DNA from 3 places in the Monashia sp. NPDC004114 genome. Region 3 is predicted to be linked to each of the others. Evidence: riboswitches for the same ligand, from Rfam matches in the RefSeq annotation. Region 3 holds a riboswitch; each other region holds the start of a gene.
The links. A riboswitch is a leader RNA that binds a small molecule or an ion and turns the genes downstream of it on or off. The one in region 3 is predicted to bind S-adenosylmethionine.

Region 1 (5,463 bases), on a different contig from region 3:
TGTGACGGGCAGTCGAGCATGGGGCTTGCTCGGTCGACCGGCGCCCCTCGAAGGAGTGCAGGTGGGGGTTCTCGTCCCGGGCACGGCGACGTGGGCGGACACCGTACCTGTCGTCTTCGCCGCCGCGCTGCTGGTGTTCGTGCCGGGCGCGGTCGGGCTGCTGCTGCTGCGCCTGCGCCCTCTGGCGGCCCTCGCGCTCGCCCCGGTCCTGAGCACGGCGCTGGTCGCGGGGACCGGCGTGCTGCTGCCGTTCCTGCACATCCGGTGGGGCCTGGTCCCGTTGGTCGTCGCGACGGTGGGGCTCTGGGCGGTGTGCGCCGTCGTCGGTGCTGTGCTGCCCCCCGACCGGCGCGGACCGGTGCTCCGCGCGCCGGGCTGGGCAGTGCTGGCCGGGGTGGGCCTCGCACTGCTGGTCGTCCTCGCCTCCGTCCTGCCCGTGCAGTCCTCCCCCGAGGCCTTCTCCCAGCAGCCCGACACTGTGTTCCACCTCGCGGACATCCAGTGGATGCTCCGGGAGGGGACGATCTCCTCGCTGCAGGCCGGCAAGTACCAGACCCCCGACTGGTCGGGCTTCTACCCCTCGGCGTTCCACGGCCTGACAGCCACGGTCACGCTGCTCACCGGCGCGTCGGTCCCCGTGTCCGCCTCCGGCGTGGTGCTCGTCATCGTCGGCCTCGTCTGGCCCCTCGGGTGCATCGCCCTGTCGTTCACGGTGCTGGGCCTGCGCCCCGGCGTGGCGCTCGCGACCGGGCTGACCAGCGTCGCCTTCGGGGCCTTCCCGTACCTCCTGATGGGCTACGGCGTGCTCTGGCCCGCCGTGCTCGGGCAGGCCCTCGTCCCAGCGTCGCTCGCCGCGTTCATGGCCCTCGTGGGCGTGCAGTCCGCGCCGCCGTATGCCGTCGCGGGCCGTTGGCGCGCCGCCCTCCTCGTGCTGGTGGCCGTGCTGGCGCTCGCGACGGCGCACCCCAATGCGCTCATCGTCTTCGGACTGTTCGCCGCGCTCGTCGTCGGGGGCCGGGTCGTCCGGTCGGCCTGGAGCCTGCGGACGCGTCGTCCATGGCTCGCGGTCGGCATGGTGGCCGGCTACGGGCTCGCCGTCGTGCTCGCCCTTCTCGCCTCCCGGGCGCTGCGGAGCCAGTCGATGTTCGAGGTGGGCCGCTTCGGGCCCGGCACTTCCGCGCCTCAGGTCTGGGAGTACGTGCTGCTGTTCGCCGCCGACGGCGTGCAGGTGCTCCCGGTCCTCACTGCACTCGCGGCGCTCGGGTGCGTGGTCCTGGTGCGCCGCCACCCAGGAGCCCGCTGGTGCGCCGCGGCGCTCGTCCTCTCCCTCGTCCTGCTGTGGCTCAACATCGCGGTCGACAACGGTCTGGTACGCGCCCTGACCTGGCCCTGGTACAACGACACCCCACGCATCGAGACCATCGTCATCCTGCCCGCCGTGGTGGCGTCGTCCGCCGCTCTGGTGTGGCTCGGCGACCTGGTGTCCGGACTGCTGGCCCGGCGGGTCCGGAGCGTCGTGACCCGGCGCGAGGCCGCGGCGGTGGGCGCCGTCGCCGTGCTCGGAGCGACGACGATCTTCTACGTCGGCGCGCACCAGCAGGTGCTGCGACCGTACTTCCACCCGTCTGCCGACCGGTCGTGGGTCACCGACGACGAGCTGGTCGCCCTGCGGGAGCTCTCGACGGCACTGCCCGCGGATGCCGTCGTCGCCGCAAACCCGTGGAACGGTGCGACGTACCTCTACGTCGTCAGCGGGCGTCGCCTCCTCGTGCCGACCGAGAAGACGAACTACCCCGGCGACATCTCCCTCTTGTCCATGCGCCTCGACGACGTCGGCACCGACCCTGAGGTCTGTGCGGCTGCGCAGCGGCACCAGGTGGACTGGGCCATCACCGGCGGGAACGCGGCGCACCCGGTGCTCAAGGTGACGCTGGACGAGTACCAGGGCGTCGACGCGGTGGACACGTCACCCGCGTGGCAGAAGGTCCGCTCAGCCGGGCCGTACACCCTCTACCGGCGGGTCTCCTGCGCTGAGTGAGCAGCAGCGGTCACCCGAGCAGCTGGCGGGCCATGACGATGCGCTGGACCTGGTTCGTGCCCTCGTAGATCTGGGTGATCTTCGCGTCGCGCATCATCCGCTCGAGCGGGAAGTCCCGGGTGTAGCCGGCGCCTCCGAGCAGCTGCACCGCGTCCGTCGTCACCTTCATCGCGACGTCAGAGGCGTAGCACTTCGCGGCCGCGCCGAAGAACGGAAGGTCCTTGTCGCCGCGCTCGGACTTGGCCGCTGCGACGTAGACCATCTGACGCGCCGCCTCGAGCTCCATCGCCATGTCGGCGAGCATGAACTGGATGCCCTGGAAGTCGGCGATCCGCTTGCCGAACTGCTTGCGGTCCTTGACATAGGCGATGGCCTGGTCGATGGCGCCCTGGGCGATGCCGACGGCCTGCGCGCCGATGGTGACCCGGGTGTGGTCGAGGGTGCGCAGCGCCAGCTTGAGCCCGTCGCCCACGACGCCGACCACGCGGTCGCCGGGGATGCGGACGTTGTCGAAGTGCAGCTCTCGCGTCGGGCTGCCCTTGATGCCGAGCTTGCGCTCCTTCTCGCCGAACGTGAACCCCTGGTCGGACTTCTCGATGACGAACGCCGTGACGTTGCTGCCCCGGGGACCGTCGGGGTCGGTGACGGCCAGGACGGTGTAGTACTCCGAGACGCCGGCGTTGGTGATCCACGACTTCTGGCCGTTGATGACCCAGTCGTCACCGTCGGCGCGGGCGCGGCACTTCATGGCCGCGGTGTCGGAGCCGGCCTCCCGCTCGGACAGGCCATAGGAGAACGTCGTCCGGCCCTGCGCGAGGGGCGGGAGGTACGTCCGCTTGATCTCGTCGCTGCCGGCGAGGATGAGCGGTAGCGAGCCGAGCTTGTTGACGGCGGGGATGAGTGAGGAGGACGCACAGACCCGCGCCACCTCCTCGATGACGATGCACGTCGCCAGCGCGTCGGCCCCGACCCCGTCGTACTCCTCCGGAACGTGGGGCGCGAAGAAGTCGGATGCGACGAGGGCGTCGTGCGCCTCCTGGGGGTAGCGCGCCTCCTCGTCGACGGCAGCGGCATACGGGGCGATCTTGTCCTCGGCGACCGCGCGGACCGCCTCCCTCAGTGCCTCGTGGTCCTCGCTGGTACGGAACAGGTCGAAGTCGGCATTCGTGCTCACGGGCGCGATCCTACTCGCGAGTTCGATTTAGTAGGACGTCCTAGTGATCGACGCCACGCGACCGCCGTCCAGCATGAGGACGCCCCCTGCGTGGCGGCCGCGAAGCGTGCCTACACTCCGCAGTAGGTCATGAGTGCCAGCGCCAAGCCCCGGCTCGCTGGCCGGCAACCCTCCAACCGCGGTGGGGTGCCCCGGGTGAGGACCTGGTCCGCGGCATCCGCCGCGGGCAAGCGCGGAGAGTTCTCTTCCGCACCGATCCGTCGGTGCCTGGGGCATGGGTGCGCCCGGTCATCGGCGACCAGACCTGTCGAACGATGGAGGAAACACCGATGACGACGAGCCCCAGCTGGTCCTTCGAGACCAAGCAGATCCATGCCGGACAGTCCGCCGACAGCGCGACCGGAGCACGGGCCCTGCCGATCTACCAGACGACCAGCTACGTCTTCAACGACACAGACCACGCCGCAAACCTGTTCGGGCTCAAGGAGTTCGGCAACATCTACACCCGCCTCATGAACCCGACGACCGACGTGGTGGAGCAGCGGATCGCCGCCCTCGAAGGTGGAGTCGGAGCGCTGCTCGTCGCCTCGGGCCAGGCCGCCGAGACGCTCGCGGTGCTCAACATCGCCGAGGCCGGCGACCACGTCGTGGTGTCGCCGTCGCTCTACGGCGGCACGTTCAACCTCTTCAAGCACACCCTGCCGAAGTTCGGCATCGAGGTCGGCTTCGTGGAGGACCCGACCTCGATCGACTCGTGGCGGGCGGCGATCCGGCCCAACACCAAGCTGCTGTTCGGCGAGACGATCGCCAACCCGAAGTCAGAGATCCTCGACATCGAGGCCGTGGCCGCTCTCGCCCACGAGCACGGCGTGCCGCTCGTCGTCGACAACACGGTCGCGACGCCGTACCTCATCCGGCCGATCGAGTGGGGCGCGGACGTGGTGGTCCACTCGGCGACGAAGTACCTCGGCGGGCACGGCACGTCGATCGCGGGCGTCATCGTCGACGCGGGCCGCTTCGACTTCGGCGCCGACCCCGAGAAGTTCCCGAACTACAACACGCCCGAGGAGAGCTACCACGGCCTCGTCTTCGCGCGTGACCTCGGCGTCGGCAGCGCCCTCGGCGCCAACCTCGCCTTCATCCTCAAGGCTCGCGTGCAGCTGCTGCGGGACCTCGGCCCGGCCGCCTCGCCGTTCAACGCCTTCCTCATCTCGCAGGGCCTGGAGACCCTGTCGCTGCGGATCGAGCGTCATGTCGAGAACGCCCACAAGGTCGCGGCATACCTCACGGAGCACGAGCAGGTGGAGCGGGTCGTCTGGGCGTCCTTGCCGGACAGCCCGTTCCACGCGCTGGCGGAGAAGTACACGCCGCGCGGCGCCGGCGCCGTGCTGTCGTTCGAGATCGTCGGCGGGCTCGAAGCGGGCAAGAGGTTCGTCGAGGCGCTGACGCTGCACAGCCATGTCGCGAACATCGGCGACGTGCGGTCGCTCGTGATCCACCCCGCGTCGACGACCCACTCGCAGGGCCCCGACGAGGACCGCCTCGCAGCCGGCGTCACGCCCGGCCTGGTGCGGCTGTCGGTCGGGATCGAGCACATCGACGACATCCTCGCCGACCTGGAGCAGGGGTTCACCGCCGCCAAGGCATAGCCGGGACCGGCCGACATACCAAGTCAGCTCACCCGGGGTCGTGCGCGCTCAGCGCAGCCGTACGACCCCGGGTTGCTATGTCCGACGGGCCGCCCCACCAGCGGGGACCGCACGGCGGGCCAGCCGGGCCAGGCGTGACGGCTCGGTCCGCCAGACGGGCGCTTCCAGCGGGTCCCAGGCGTATGCCGGGACCGTTCCCGGGCGCGCGAGCACCCCGTCGAGACCCGGGAGGCCGAGCGTGAGAGCGGACCACTCGAACAGCGGGCCGAGCCGCGGCACGATGATGCCGACGTCGAGCAGATGCCCGATGCTGTGCTCCGCGTCGACGTACGCCTCGAGGTCACCCTCGAGCGGATAGCGGTCCGGCAGCACGCGCGACAGCGACAGGAAGATGCCCGTCATGCTGAGCCGCGGGTCGCCGACGAGACGCCCACAGGGTGCCAGCCAGGCGAGCGCGAGGCGCGGGTTGGCGACGAGGGCGTGCGCGTAGAGGACCCGCACGAGGACGAGGTTGATGAAGAAGCGCTCCACCTGGCGTTCGCGGGCGGCCGTGGCCTCGTTGGCCAGGTATGCCGTCGCGATCGTCACGTTGTGCGCGCGGT
Region 2 (5,463 bases), on a different contig from region 3:
CCAGCGCAGCGGCATACGCGTCGGTCATGGCGTAGCCCGTGTCGCCCCTGCGCACGGCCGCGGACACCGCCTCGACGACCGCAGGGCAGGGCGCGGAGTCCATCTCGGCGATCCACAGCGGGATCACGTCGGGGCCGTAGCGCCGCCATTTCACCGACGTTCGATCGCGCCGGAGGTCATCGAGGCCGGCGCCGAGGATCCTTTCGCCCATGCGCCGACCCTACGAGAGCGGACCGACGGTGTGCTGCGGGAGGGTGGCAGCGTCATGGAGCGGGGTGCCGGAGAGATTGGCCGACATCGTCGATGGCTTCGGCTGCCACGGGCCGGGCATCCGGCATACGGTGACGTGGTGGCCGTTCGTCGGCCCGATGACGCGACTTCGTGCAAGGGGTGGAGCCGGTGGGCATGTTCGGGGACAGCAACGCGGCGGTCAAGGCATCGGATGCCGCAGCCGAGGAGGCCCGCAAGCTGGCTGAGGAGACCGCGCAGGTTCGTGCGAAGGGCTCGTCCCAAGGAGGCCTGACCGCTGCTGCCACCCGCCTCGTCGAGCGGCTGGCCGACGTCGGGATCGACGGCAAGGGACCGTTCGACTCGGCCCACCAGGTCGCAGCGACGGCCCTCAAGCATGCGCGTGGCGACACGGAGCAGGCGCTCAAGATCATCCGGCACGACCACCGCCAGATCGGCGCGGTGGGCGGCTTCGTCACCGGGCTGGGTGGCTTCTTCACGATGCCGATCTCCTTGCCCGCCAACGTGCTCGAGTTCTATCTCGTGGCCACGCGCTTGACCGCGGCGACCGCGAAGGTCCGCGGCTACGACATCGACCAGCCCGAGATCCGCTCGGCGATCCTGCTCACGCTGGTCGGGGCGGACCGCAACGACCTGCTCAAGAGGGCGGGGCTGCAGGCAGGCACCGGCAGGCTCTCGGCGCTCGCCACCGACCGTTTGCCCGCTCCCGCGCTGATGGTCCTCAACAAGGCCATCGGGTTCCGGCTCCTCGGCCGGATCAGCCAGAGCACCTTCGCCCGCCTCGGCCGCCTCCTGCCGGTCATCGGCGGAGTCGTCGGCGCGACGATCGACGTCTACCTGCTCAACCGGATCGGGCGACAAGCCGCCAAGGAGTTCCCGCCCGTCGTCCCGTTCGGGCACGCATGAGGTCTGGGCTCATGGGAATCCGCTCGCACCGTCGGTCGTTGGGTCGGGCATGAAGACCGCCTCGCGAATCAAGCTGGCAGCGACCGTCGCCTCCGTCGTGCGCGCGTCGACGCGCCCGGGCTCGCCATCGCTCACCGAGCGCGCGCAGGCCGTGCCCCGCCTCGTGCGAGCGACGGTCGAGCGCAGGTATGCCGGAGTGACCCTCGGCAAGCTCGGCCTCGTCGCCGGGGCCGTGGCCTACGTGGTGTCGCCGGTCGACCTGATACCCGAGGCGCTGCTGCCGGTTCTCGGCGCGGCCGACGACGCCGTCGTGATCACGTGGGCGATCAAGGTGTTCTTCGAGGAGACCGACCGCTTCATCGCCTGGGAGATCGGCCAAGGCCTGCATCGCCCCAGCGTCTCGACCCGACGCGGGCTCGCGGCCTGGTCGCGCTACGCATCGCCCTCGGGGTCAGAGGCATCCTCGGCCACGGTCCCCGGCGCCGCGACAGGCCCGGCCGTCCCGCGGCGAGACCGAGACTTCACCGGGGCGGCGACGCCCGGAGGCGCGGAAGGTGCGGGCACCCGTGGCTCCGCTGGGGCTCGAGGTGCTCGTCCGGGGGCCGGACGCACGGATGCAGGGGCAGGGCGTGGTTCGTCGGGCACGACCGGTGCCACGGCTGGCGCCGGTGCCAGCGGCGGTCGCTCCGCGCGCACGCGCATGCCCGAAGGCATGCGCGGAGCCGCCACGGACTACGTCATGGAGTCGGTGCGCAAGCGCCTCGAGCGCTGACTTTCCACACCCCCTCGCGCACGCGCTGCTCCGTCCACAGGCGTCGTCCGAGGGGCGGCGCGGTGCCGACCGAGCCGCCAGGCTCGGGGAATGCCGAAGATCTCGTTGTCGGGTGCTGCCGACCTGTTGACCGTCATCCCTTTCCAGCTGGGGTTCCACCCGTCACGGAGCGTCGTGGTCAGCTGCTTCCACGGCAAGCGGATCGGGCTGGTCGCTCGGCTGGACCTGCCTCGCGACGATCCTCGAGGGGGCAGCCTGCGGGAGGCCGTGACCGAGGCGGTGGCCGTGCTCCTGCGCGAGAAGCCGTCCGCCGTGGCCCTTGTCGGGTTCGAGGACGAGGCCGGTGAAGCCGGCCCACTGGTCGATGCGCTCAGTGATGCCATCGAGGCGGACCGCGTCATCGTCCGCGAGCGGGTCGTCGTGCGGGATGGCCGCTGGTTCGACCTACTCAGGGGCTGCTGCCCGGAGGAGGGGCACCCCGTGCCTGATCCGAGCGATGTGCCCGCGGTCGCCTCCTTCGTCGCGTTGGGGCACGCCCCGCTCCGCGGTCGCGACGACCTGTGGCAGGTCTTCGGCCCGCTGGCCCGGTCCGATGCCCGGCACGAGCCGATCTCGTCCGCGATCGAGCAATGGCAGCAGCGGTATGTCGAGGCGGGCGGTCCGGGCGACCGGCACGGTCTCCCAGACGGCTCCGGAGCGGTCTGGAGCGAGCTAGACGGTGGCGGGGATGTCGGCCTGGGCGACGGCTGGGACGACGGCCCCGTTGACGGTTGGGACGACGGTTGGGACGACTGGTCCGTTGACGGTTGGGAGGCCTGGGACGACGGCTGGGGCGACGGCGGGGACGCCTGGGACGACGGCTGCGGCGACGATATGAGCGAAGACTCCTCGGACGATGCCGAGCGTCTCGCTGCCCGCGAGCGACTCGTGAAGGAGACGCTGGAGGCGTGGGCAGGGCTGCTGCGAGGCGACCTCGAGGGCGCCGCCCTCGAGGACCGGCTCCCAGCGATCGTCGGACCCCTGCGCGACCCCTTGGTGCGCGGGCTGATCCTTGCGTGGCTCAGATGTGACCCGGCGCTGCTCGACTCGTGGCCGACAGACCCGGCACAGTCTCTTGCGCTCCTTTTCGATGCCGCCTCGCAGCCCACGGTCCCGGTCGACCCCGGCGTCGCCCTGCCCGAGGGGGCGCAGCCCGGGCCGGGTCGCTCGCGTGCTTCCGTCCACGGCCATGAGCCGTCCGCCGGAGCCGGCAGGGTGCGCCGCCCACGGCGTGGCAAGCGCAAGCGGGGCCGGCGACTGCGCCGGGCGTCGTCCGGGGCCGCCGGCCAGGAGCGAGTGTCGGTACGCCCGGCGGCATCCAGCACGGGGAGTGACCTCGGCTGGGATGACTGGGGTGCGGCCGCCGCCGCTCAGACGATCCAGGCACGGCTCGAAGCGGCCTGTCGCCTGACCCCGGCGCCACACGCGGCGCCGCTGCTTGCCCTGGTCGCCTCATATTCATGGTGGGGAGGGGACGGAGCGCGCGCCGGGATCGCGGCGGATCGGGCCCTCGAGGCCGAGCCGGACCACGCCCTCAGCCTGCTCATCCGCGAGGCCCTGATCTGTGGCTTGCGGGCCCGGACGGCCGTCGAGTCGTCGTGACTCGCTCGGAAGCATGGCCCACGGCCCCCCGGAGCCGCGCGAGGATGCGCTCCGCACGTATCGCGTGCGTTGGCCGACTCGGTGGCTTCGAGTCCAGGTCGTGGACCGCGAGGTAAACGGCAGGCGGACGCTCGCGTATGGTGGTCCAAGGTCATGAGCACCAGTGACAAGCCCCGGCTCGCTGGTCGGCAACCCTCCTTCGCGGTGGGGTGCCCCGGGTGAGGACCTGGCCATGCCCGTCCCGGGTGTGTGCAAGCGCGAGCACCTAGGAGCAATCCGCCATGACAGTCACCGACCGGCAGCCGGTGCGTACGCGGCGTCCCGCGCGTCAGGTCGCTTCTGCGGGCGGCCCTGGCACAACCGGGGCGGCGGCACCTGTGTCGGCGACCCCAGCTGTGGTGCCGGCGGCCGCATCGGCAACAGTGGGTCCCGCCGCGAGGCTCGACGGGGCCTGGCGCGAGGGTGACCCGGCCGGAAACCGGCAGTTCGTCGACATCGGTCCCGTCGAGCTGGAGCGCGGGGGAGTGATCCCCGAGGTCCGGATCGCCTACGAGACCTGGGGCACGCTCAACAAGGCGGCCGACAACGTCATCCTTGTCGAGCATGCCCTGACCGGAGACAGTCACGTCGTGGGCGAGGCGGGTGATGGCCATCTCTCACCGGGCTGGTGGAACAGCCTCATCGGTCCCGGGAGGCCCGTCGACCCCGCTCAGTGGTTCGTCGTGGCGGCGAACGTCCTCGGCGGCTGCCAGGGCACGACTGGTCCGTCCAGCACATCCACCGACGGCCGCTCGTGGGGCAGTCGTTTCCCCTACGTCACTGTTCGCGACCAGGTCGGCGCCGAGCGCGCCCTGCTCGAGACGCTCGGCGTGCGCAGACTCGCGGCCGTCGTCGGCGGCTCGATGGGCGGGATGCGCGCCATCGAGTGGGCGGTGACCTACCCCGACGTCGTCGAGCGGTGCATCGTGCTCGCCTCGACGGCATACGCCACGGCCGACCAGATCGCGTGGTGCCAGCCGCAGCTCCTCGCGATCCGCAACGACCCGCACTTCGTCGATGGCGACTACTACGACTCGCCGCGGCGTCCGGAGGCCGGGCTTGGTCTCGCGCGCCGGATCGCACACATCACCTATCGCACGGAGACCGAGCTGAGCGCGCGTTTCGGCCGTGAGGCACAGCTCGGGGAGGACCCGCTGCGCGCGGGCGACCGGGGCCGCTTCGCGGTGGAGTCCTACCTCGACCACCACGCCGGCAAGCTTGCGCGACGGTTCGACGCCAACTCCTACCTCGTGCTCACCGAGGCGATGAACTCCCACGACGTGGGTCGCGACCGCGGCGGGGTCGCGGCCGCGCTGGCGAGGGTCACGGCCGACTGCACGGTGGTCTCGGTCGACACCGACCGCCTCTACCCGCCGCGGCTCTCGGACGAGCTCCACGTGGCCCTGCCCCGGTCTTTCCGGCGACACATCCGGTCCGACTTCGGACACGACGGCTTCCTCATCGAGGAGGAGCAGGTCGGCAGGATCATCGCCGAGGCCCTGTCCCGGTCGGCTCACTGACCAGCAGGCGGAGCCGCCGGCTGTTCGGCCGATGAAGCGGTCGCCCGAGCCGCCGGTTCGGCGGTCGCTCGCGGGCTGGTCACGGTCACCTCGCGGGCACCGCCGCGCCGCGCGCCGCGGACCCCGATTTCGGGTACGGTTCGAGCACTGGTTGTTTCCGTCCCAAGGAGGTCCGGGGAAGTGGCCATCGTCGTTGGTTATGTCGCAACCAAGGAAGGTCGCGCGGCGCTCAAGCGAGCGGCCGAGGAGTGCGTCCTTCGAGGTACGAAGCTTGTCGTCATCAGCTCCCACCGGGGCGGCAAGGACTTCGACGCGGACGAGGCCAGCATGTTCGAG
Region 3 (5,463 bases):
GCCGGGGGCTCACCCTCGTCGAGGCGGGTGAGATCGCGTACAACCGGGCCGACCACGCGGCAGTATGGGCGAGCTACGCCCTCCAGAAAGCCGGCTGACCGAACTGGTCGAGTGTGCACGCGTCCCACACGTCCCACGCGTCCCACGGTGCCGAGGATGCGCTGGGCAGCGCATCACCAGGGCCGGTCGACCTCGATGTCGCGCGGGTCGTCGCCGTCGAGCACCCAGCCCGCCTCGGTGTGCGACCAGGACGAGGCCGGGCCCTGCTCGACCAGCTGTCGGACCGCCGTGACGAGGCGCTCGACGCCCTCCGCAGTGCTGCCCAGCCCGATGCTGGCGCGGACGGCGGTAGCCGGCTGCTCCCCCCAGGGGTCGTCGAGGAGCTCATCGACAAGCAGGTGCGCGCAGAACTTGCCGTCGCGCACACCGATCCCGTGCTCGACGGAGAGCACCTGCGACACGAGGGAGGACTCGAAGCCGTCGACGGTGAAGGCCACGACGCCGACCCGGTCGTGCTCCTCGTCGAAGATGTGGAGCACCTCGACGCCAGGCACGTCCTCCAGGCCGTCCCGAAGCCGTGCGAGCAGCTGCTCCTCGTGAGCCTCGATCGCGGGTCGGTGTCGGCGGATCGTCGCGCACGCCGCGGCGAGGGCGATGGCACCGATGACGTTCGGGCTGCCGCCCTCGTGGCGGGCCGGCCCGACCGCCCACGTCGTGCCCTCGTCGGTGACGGCGCGGGTGGCGCCCCCGCCGAAGAGGTACGGCGTGCCGGCGTCGAGCCAGTCGGACCGGCCCGCGAGGACGCCGGCGCCGTAAGGGGCGTACGTCTTGTGGCCGGAGAACGCGACGTAGTCGGCGTCCCAGGCGGCGAGGTCGATGGTGCGGTGCGCGGACAGCTGCGCGGCATCGACGGCGATGCGTGCCCCGTGGTCGTGGGCGAGCCGCGCGAACCGCTCGACGGGCCAGACCTCGCCGGTCACGTTGGACGCGGCCGCGATGACGACGAGCCGGTGGCGCGACGGGTGCTCCGACAGCGCCTCGTCGAGCAGCGCGTGGGCGTCCTCGACCGACTCCGGGATCGGAAGCCGGACCGTGCGGAAGCGACCCCATGGAAGCAGCGTCGAGTGGTGCTCGGTCCCGAAGACGAACACGGTCGTGCGGCCCGGCAGGGCCTTGGAGAGCACCGACCAGGAGTCCGTGGTCGTGCGGGTGAAGACGACGATGTCGTCCGCTCGGGCCCCGACGAACTCGGCCACCTCGGAGCGTGCCTGCTCGTACCACGCGCTCGTCAGGCGGGACGCGAACCCAGCGCCGCGGTGGACGGAGGAGTACGTCTCCAGCGCCCGGTCGACCGCAGCCTTGACCTCGGTCAGGGCTGGGGTCGAGGCCGCGTGGTCGAGGTTGGCGTAGCGGACCTCGCCGTTCACGGTGGGGACGCGCAGGCCGGCGCCGACGACGGTCGGCAGCGTGCTCGCCTCCGGCACGACATGCAGGGCCCGCGTGCGCACGACCGGCGCCGGCGCGCCGCCACAGAGTGCGGTGGTGGGGAGGACGGACATGAGACTGCTCCTGGGTCTGAGGGACCCACCGGATGCAGGCCCGCGCTTGCCGGCCCTCGCATGTCACGAACACCGCGAGGAACGGCCAGGTCGTCACCCGGAGCACCCCACCGCGGAGGAGGGTTGCTGGCCAGCGAGCCGGGGCTTGTCGCTGACACTCTTGACCTGGCACGACGATAGGGGGCCCGCCTGAGGGCTGTCCACCCGTCGGTCGGGAGGTGTCGCCATCTGAGACACCGTGCCGCTCCGCGTCGCGCTCCACCGTCGCGCTCTCCGGGATGCGGCGGATGGGCCAGCGCGCTCTGCGGTCGCGTGGTCTCCCGCCCGGTTTTGGGTCACCCCCCGACGTATGCCGCGAGGTGCTCGCCCGTGAGCGTGCCCTGCGTCGCCACGAGCTCGGCGGGAGGACCCTCGAAGACGACCCGGCCGCCGTCGTGGCCGGCGCCCGGGCCGAGGTCGATGACCCAGTCGGCGTGTGCCATGACGGCCTGGTGGTGCTCGATGACGATGACGGACTTGCCGGAGTCGACCAGCCGGTCGAGGAGCCCGAGCAGCTGCTCGACGTCGGCCAGATGCAGACCGCTCGTCGGCTCGTCGAGCACGTAGACGTCGCCTTTCTCGGCCATCTGGGTCGCCAGCTTGAGCCGCTGACGCTCGCCGCCGGACAGCGTGGTGAGGGGCTGACCGAGGCTGAGGTAACCTAGCCCGACGTCGTCCAGCCGGCGCAGGATCTGGTGCGCCGCAGGGATCTTGGCCTCGCGGTCGGCGAAGAACTCGACGGCCTCGGCGACGGGCATGGCGAGGACCTCGCTGATGTCCTTGCCGCCGAAGGTGTACTCGAGCACCTGGGCTTGGAACCGCTTGCCTCCGCACTCCTCGCAGACGACGGCGACCCCGGCCATCATCGCCAGGTCGGTGTAGATCACCCCGGCGCCGTTGCACGTCGGGCACGCGCCCTCGGAGTTGGCGCTGAACAGCGCCGGCTTGACCCCGTTGGCCTTGGCGAAGGCCTTTCGGATCGGCTCGAGCAGCCCGGTGTACGTGGCGGGATTGCTGCGGCGAGAGCCGCGGATCGCTCCCTGGTCGACGACCACCACGCCGTCGCGGCCCGCAACCGAGCCGTGCACCAACGAGCTCTTGCCGGAGCCCGCCACTCCGGTGATGACGACAAGCACGCCGAGCGGGAGGTCGACGTCGACGTCCTGCAGGTTGTGCGTGCTCGCGCCGCGCACCTCGAGGGCTCCGGACGAGGTCCGGACGGACGGCTTGAGGCTGGCGCGGTCGTCGAGGTGCCGCCCGGTGATCGTGTCGCTTCCGCGAAGCCCGTCGACGGTCCCTTCGAAGACCACCTCTCCGCCGGCCGTGCCCGCACCGGGCCCGAGGTCGACGACGTGGTCGGCGATGGCGATGGCCTCGGGCTTGTGCTCCACGACGAGCACCGTGTTGCCCTTGTCGCGCAGCTGCAGCAGCAGGCCGTTCATGCGCTGGATGTCGTGGGGGTGCAGGCCGATCGTCGGCTCGTCGAAGACATACGTGACGTCGGTGAGCGAGGAACCCAGATGCCGGATCATCTTGGTGCGCTGGGCTTCTCCGCCGGACAGCGTGCCCGACGAACGATCGAGGCTGAGGTAGCCCAGGCCCATCTCGACGAACGAGTCGAGGGCGTCACGAAGCGCGGTCAGCAGCGGGGTCACTGACGGCTCGTGCAGTGCGCGCACCCAGTCGGCGAGGTCGCTGATCTGCATGGCGCACGCGTCGGCGATGCTGATGCCCGCGATCTTCGAGGACCGGGCCGCCTTGCTCAGACGGGTTCCTTCGCACTCGGGACAGGTCGTGAAGGTCACCGCCCGTTCGACGAAGGCGCGGATGTGCGGCTGGAGCGAGTCGACGTCCTTGGACAGCATCGACTTCTGGATCTTCGGGACGAGCCCCTCGTAGGTGAGGTTGATCCCGTCGACCTTGATCTTGGTCGGCTCCTTGTAGAGCAGGTCGTGCAGCTCCCTCTTGGTGTACTTGCGGATCGGCTTGTCCGGGTCGAAGAAGCCGCTGCCGCGGAAGATGCGGCCGTACCAGCCGTCCATGCTGTAGCCCGGGATCGTCAGGGCGCCCTCGTTGAGCGACCTCGAGTCGTCGTAGAGAGCGGTCAGGTCGAAGTCCGTCACGTTGCCCATGCCCTCGCAGCGGGGACACATGCCGCCGGTGATGCTGAAGCTGCGCCGCTCCTTCGTCGTCGAGCCGCCTCGCTCGATGGTGACCGCTCCGGCCCCGGAGATCGAGGCGACGTTGAAGGAGTAGGCCTGCGGCGACCCGATGTGGGGCTTTCCGAGACGGCTGAACAGGATTCGGAGCATGGCATTCGCGTCGGTGACAGTTCCAACGGTGGAGCGAGGGTTGGAGCCCATCCGTTCCTGGTCCACGAGGATCGCCGTCGTCAGCCCGTCGAGCACGTCGACGTCGGGCCGGGACAGGGTCGGCATGAACCCCTGGACGAAGGCGCTGTAGGTCTCGTTGATCATCCGCTGGGACTCAGCGGCGATCGTGTCGAAGACGAGCGAGCTCTTGCCGGAGCCGGAGACGCCCGTGAACACCGTCAGCCGCCGCTTGGGGATCTCGATGCTGATGTCCTTGAGGTTGTTCTCGCGGGCGCCGTGGACGCGGATCAGGTCATGGCTGTCGGCGACGTGTGCCGTCCCAGACCGCGCTGCGCCGTCAGCCGGAGAACCGTCGGCCGCCTTCGCGTCGTTCGCGGCCGCGCTCGCCTTCTTCCGTGTCGCCGAGGCGCCGGTCCTCGTGGCGGTGCTCATCGTGTCTCCCTCTCGTCGGCGGGCCCCCGTCGGGCGCGAACCGTCCTCCGTCCACCGGCCCCAGGCGGGGTCGGCGAAGGTCCGTGGTGCTGCGGACCCCACGCTACGTCCGTGCCGGCGCGCGGGCGGATGTCCTGACTGGATCACGCTAGCCGCACGCCCCGAGCACGGCTTCTCGATTCCTGACCGGTTGCTCGCGCCAGATGGTCCGTTCCGCCCGTGTTGCGCGTGTGACGCGTGAGTTCAGAGGGGCGCTGGCGTACCGTGCAACCATGGCGACACGTCCGTCCAGCAGCCAGCGACAGAGCTCGGGCGCCGCGACCCGCGCGAAGGGGTCGGGCGGCGGCGCGTCCTCGCGCCCGCCCGCTGCTCGGTCGGCGCGCCCCGCCCAGCGCAAGCCGGCCGCCCGCAAGCCGGCTGGCAAGGCGAAGGACGGCGGCCTGCCGTTCCCGTTCAACGCGGTCCGCAACACGTGGATGGGTGTCTCGCACCTCGCCGGTGGGGCCGTGCGGCGGGTCGGGCACAGCGCCGCCGAGCTCGAGCCGGAGCACCGTCGCGACGGCCTCGGCTTCGCGCTCATCGCGCTCGCCATCGTCGTCGCCGCGCGCGAGTGGTGGAACGTCTCGGGTGTCGTCGGGCAGGCCGTGCATGCAGTCTTCGCCGGCACCTTCGGCCGGGTCGCGTATGCCGTGCCCCTGGTCCTGCTCGCACTCGGGCTTCGCATGCTGCGCGCGCCGCAGGACGAGGCGACGACCAACCGCATCGTCGTCGGGACCATCGCCCTGACGTTCGCCGCGTGCGGCCTCTCACACATCGCCGACGACATCCCCAACCCGCCCGACGGCGCCGACGGGATGCGCGCCGCGGGCGGCATCATCGGCTTCCTGGCCTCGAGCCCGCTTGCCGCGGCTGTGTCCGTGTACGGCGCGGTCACCCTGCTGTGCCTCCTCGGCCTCTTCGGGCTGCTCGTCATCACCGCGACTCCCGTCAACCTGATCCCGACCCGGCTTCGCCAGCTCAGGGACCTGGTCATCCACCGCGGCGACGCGAAGGGTGAGTCGGAAGCCGCCGACGCGCCCGCCGAGTCGCTCAAGCGCGCC

Region 1: linked by a shared signal. The riboswitch ahead of ACWEOW_RS13585 (bifunctional o-acetylhomoserine/o-acetylserine sulfhydrylase) and the one ahead of ACWEOW_RS20460 (aminotransferase class V-fold PLP-dependent enzyme) in region 3 are both predicted to bind S-adenosylmethionine.
Region 2: linked by a shared signal. The riboswitch ahead of metX (homoserine O-acetyltransferase MetX) and the one ahead of ACWEOW_RS20460 (aminotransferase class V-fold PLP-dependent enzyme) in region 3 are both predicted to bind S-adenosylmethionine.

Annotation. Positions count from the first base shown of each region.
Region 1 covers NZ_JBSGGK010000009.1:144,115-149,577, forward strand. Annotated here, with positions in the region: gene ACWEOW_RS13575 (DUF6541 family protein) at 62-2,038, shown strand; gene ACWEOW_RS13580 (acyl-CoA dehydrogenase family protein) at 2,049-3,212, opposite strand; SAM riboswitch class IV at 3,338-3,451, shown strand; gene ACWEOW_RS13585 (bifunctional o-acetylhomoserine/o-acetylserine sulfhydrylase) at 3,542-4,861, shown strand; gene ACWEOW_RS13590 (hypothetical protein) at 4,937-5,463, opposite strand, start outside.
Region 2 covers NZ_JBSGGK010000005.1:85,614-91,076, reverse strand. Annotated here, with positions in the region: gene ACWEOW_RS08720 (MalY/PatB family protein) at 1-211, opposite strand, end outside; gene ACWEOW_RS08715 (EcsC family protein) at 406-1,155, shown strand; gene ACWEOW_RS08710 (YkvA family protein) at 1,205-1,927, shown strand; gene ACWEOW_RS08705 (DUF4192 family protein) at 2,018-3,568, shown strand; SAM riboswitch class IV at 3,718-3,832, shown strand; gene metX (homoserine O-acetyltransferase MetX) at 3,850-5,127, shown strand; gene ACWEOW_RS08695 (universal stress protein) at 5,308-5,463, shown strand, end outside.
Region 3 covers NZ_JBSGGK010000019.1:36,311-41,773, reverse strand. Annotated here, with positions in the region: gene ACWEOW_RS20465 (endonuclease/exonuclease/phosphatase family protein) at 1-98, shown strand, start outside; gene ACWEOW_RS20460 (aminotransferase class V-fold PLP-dependent enzyme) at 174-1,559, opposite strand; SAM riboswitch class IV at 1,597-1,725, opposite strand; gene ACWEOW_RS20455 (ATP-binding cassette domain-containing protein) at 1,895-4,363, opposite strand; gene ACWEOW_RS20450 (DNA translocase FtsK 4TM domain-containing protein) at 4,636-5,463, shown strand, end outside.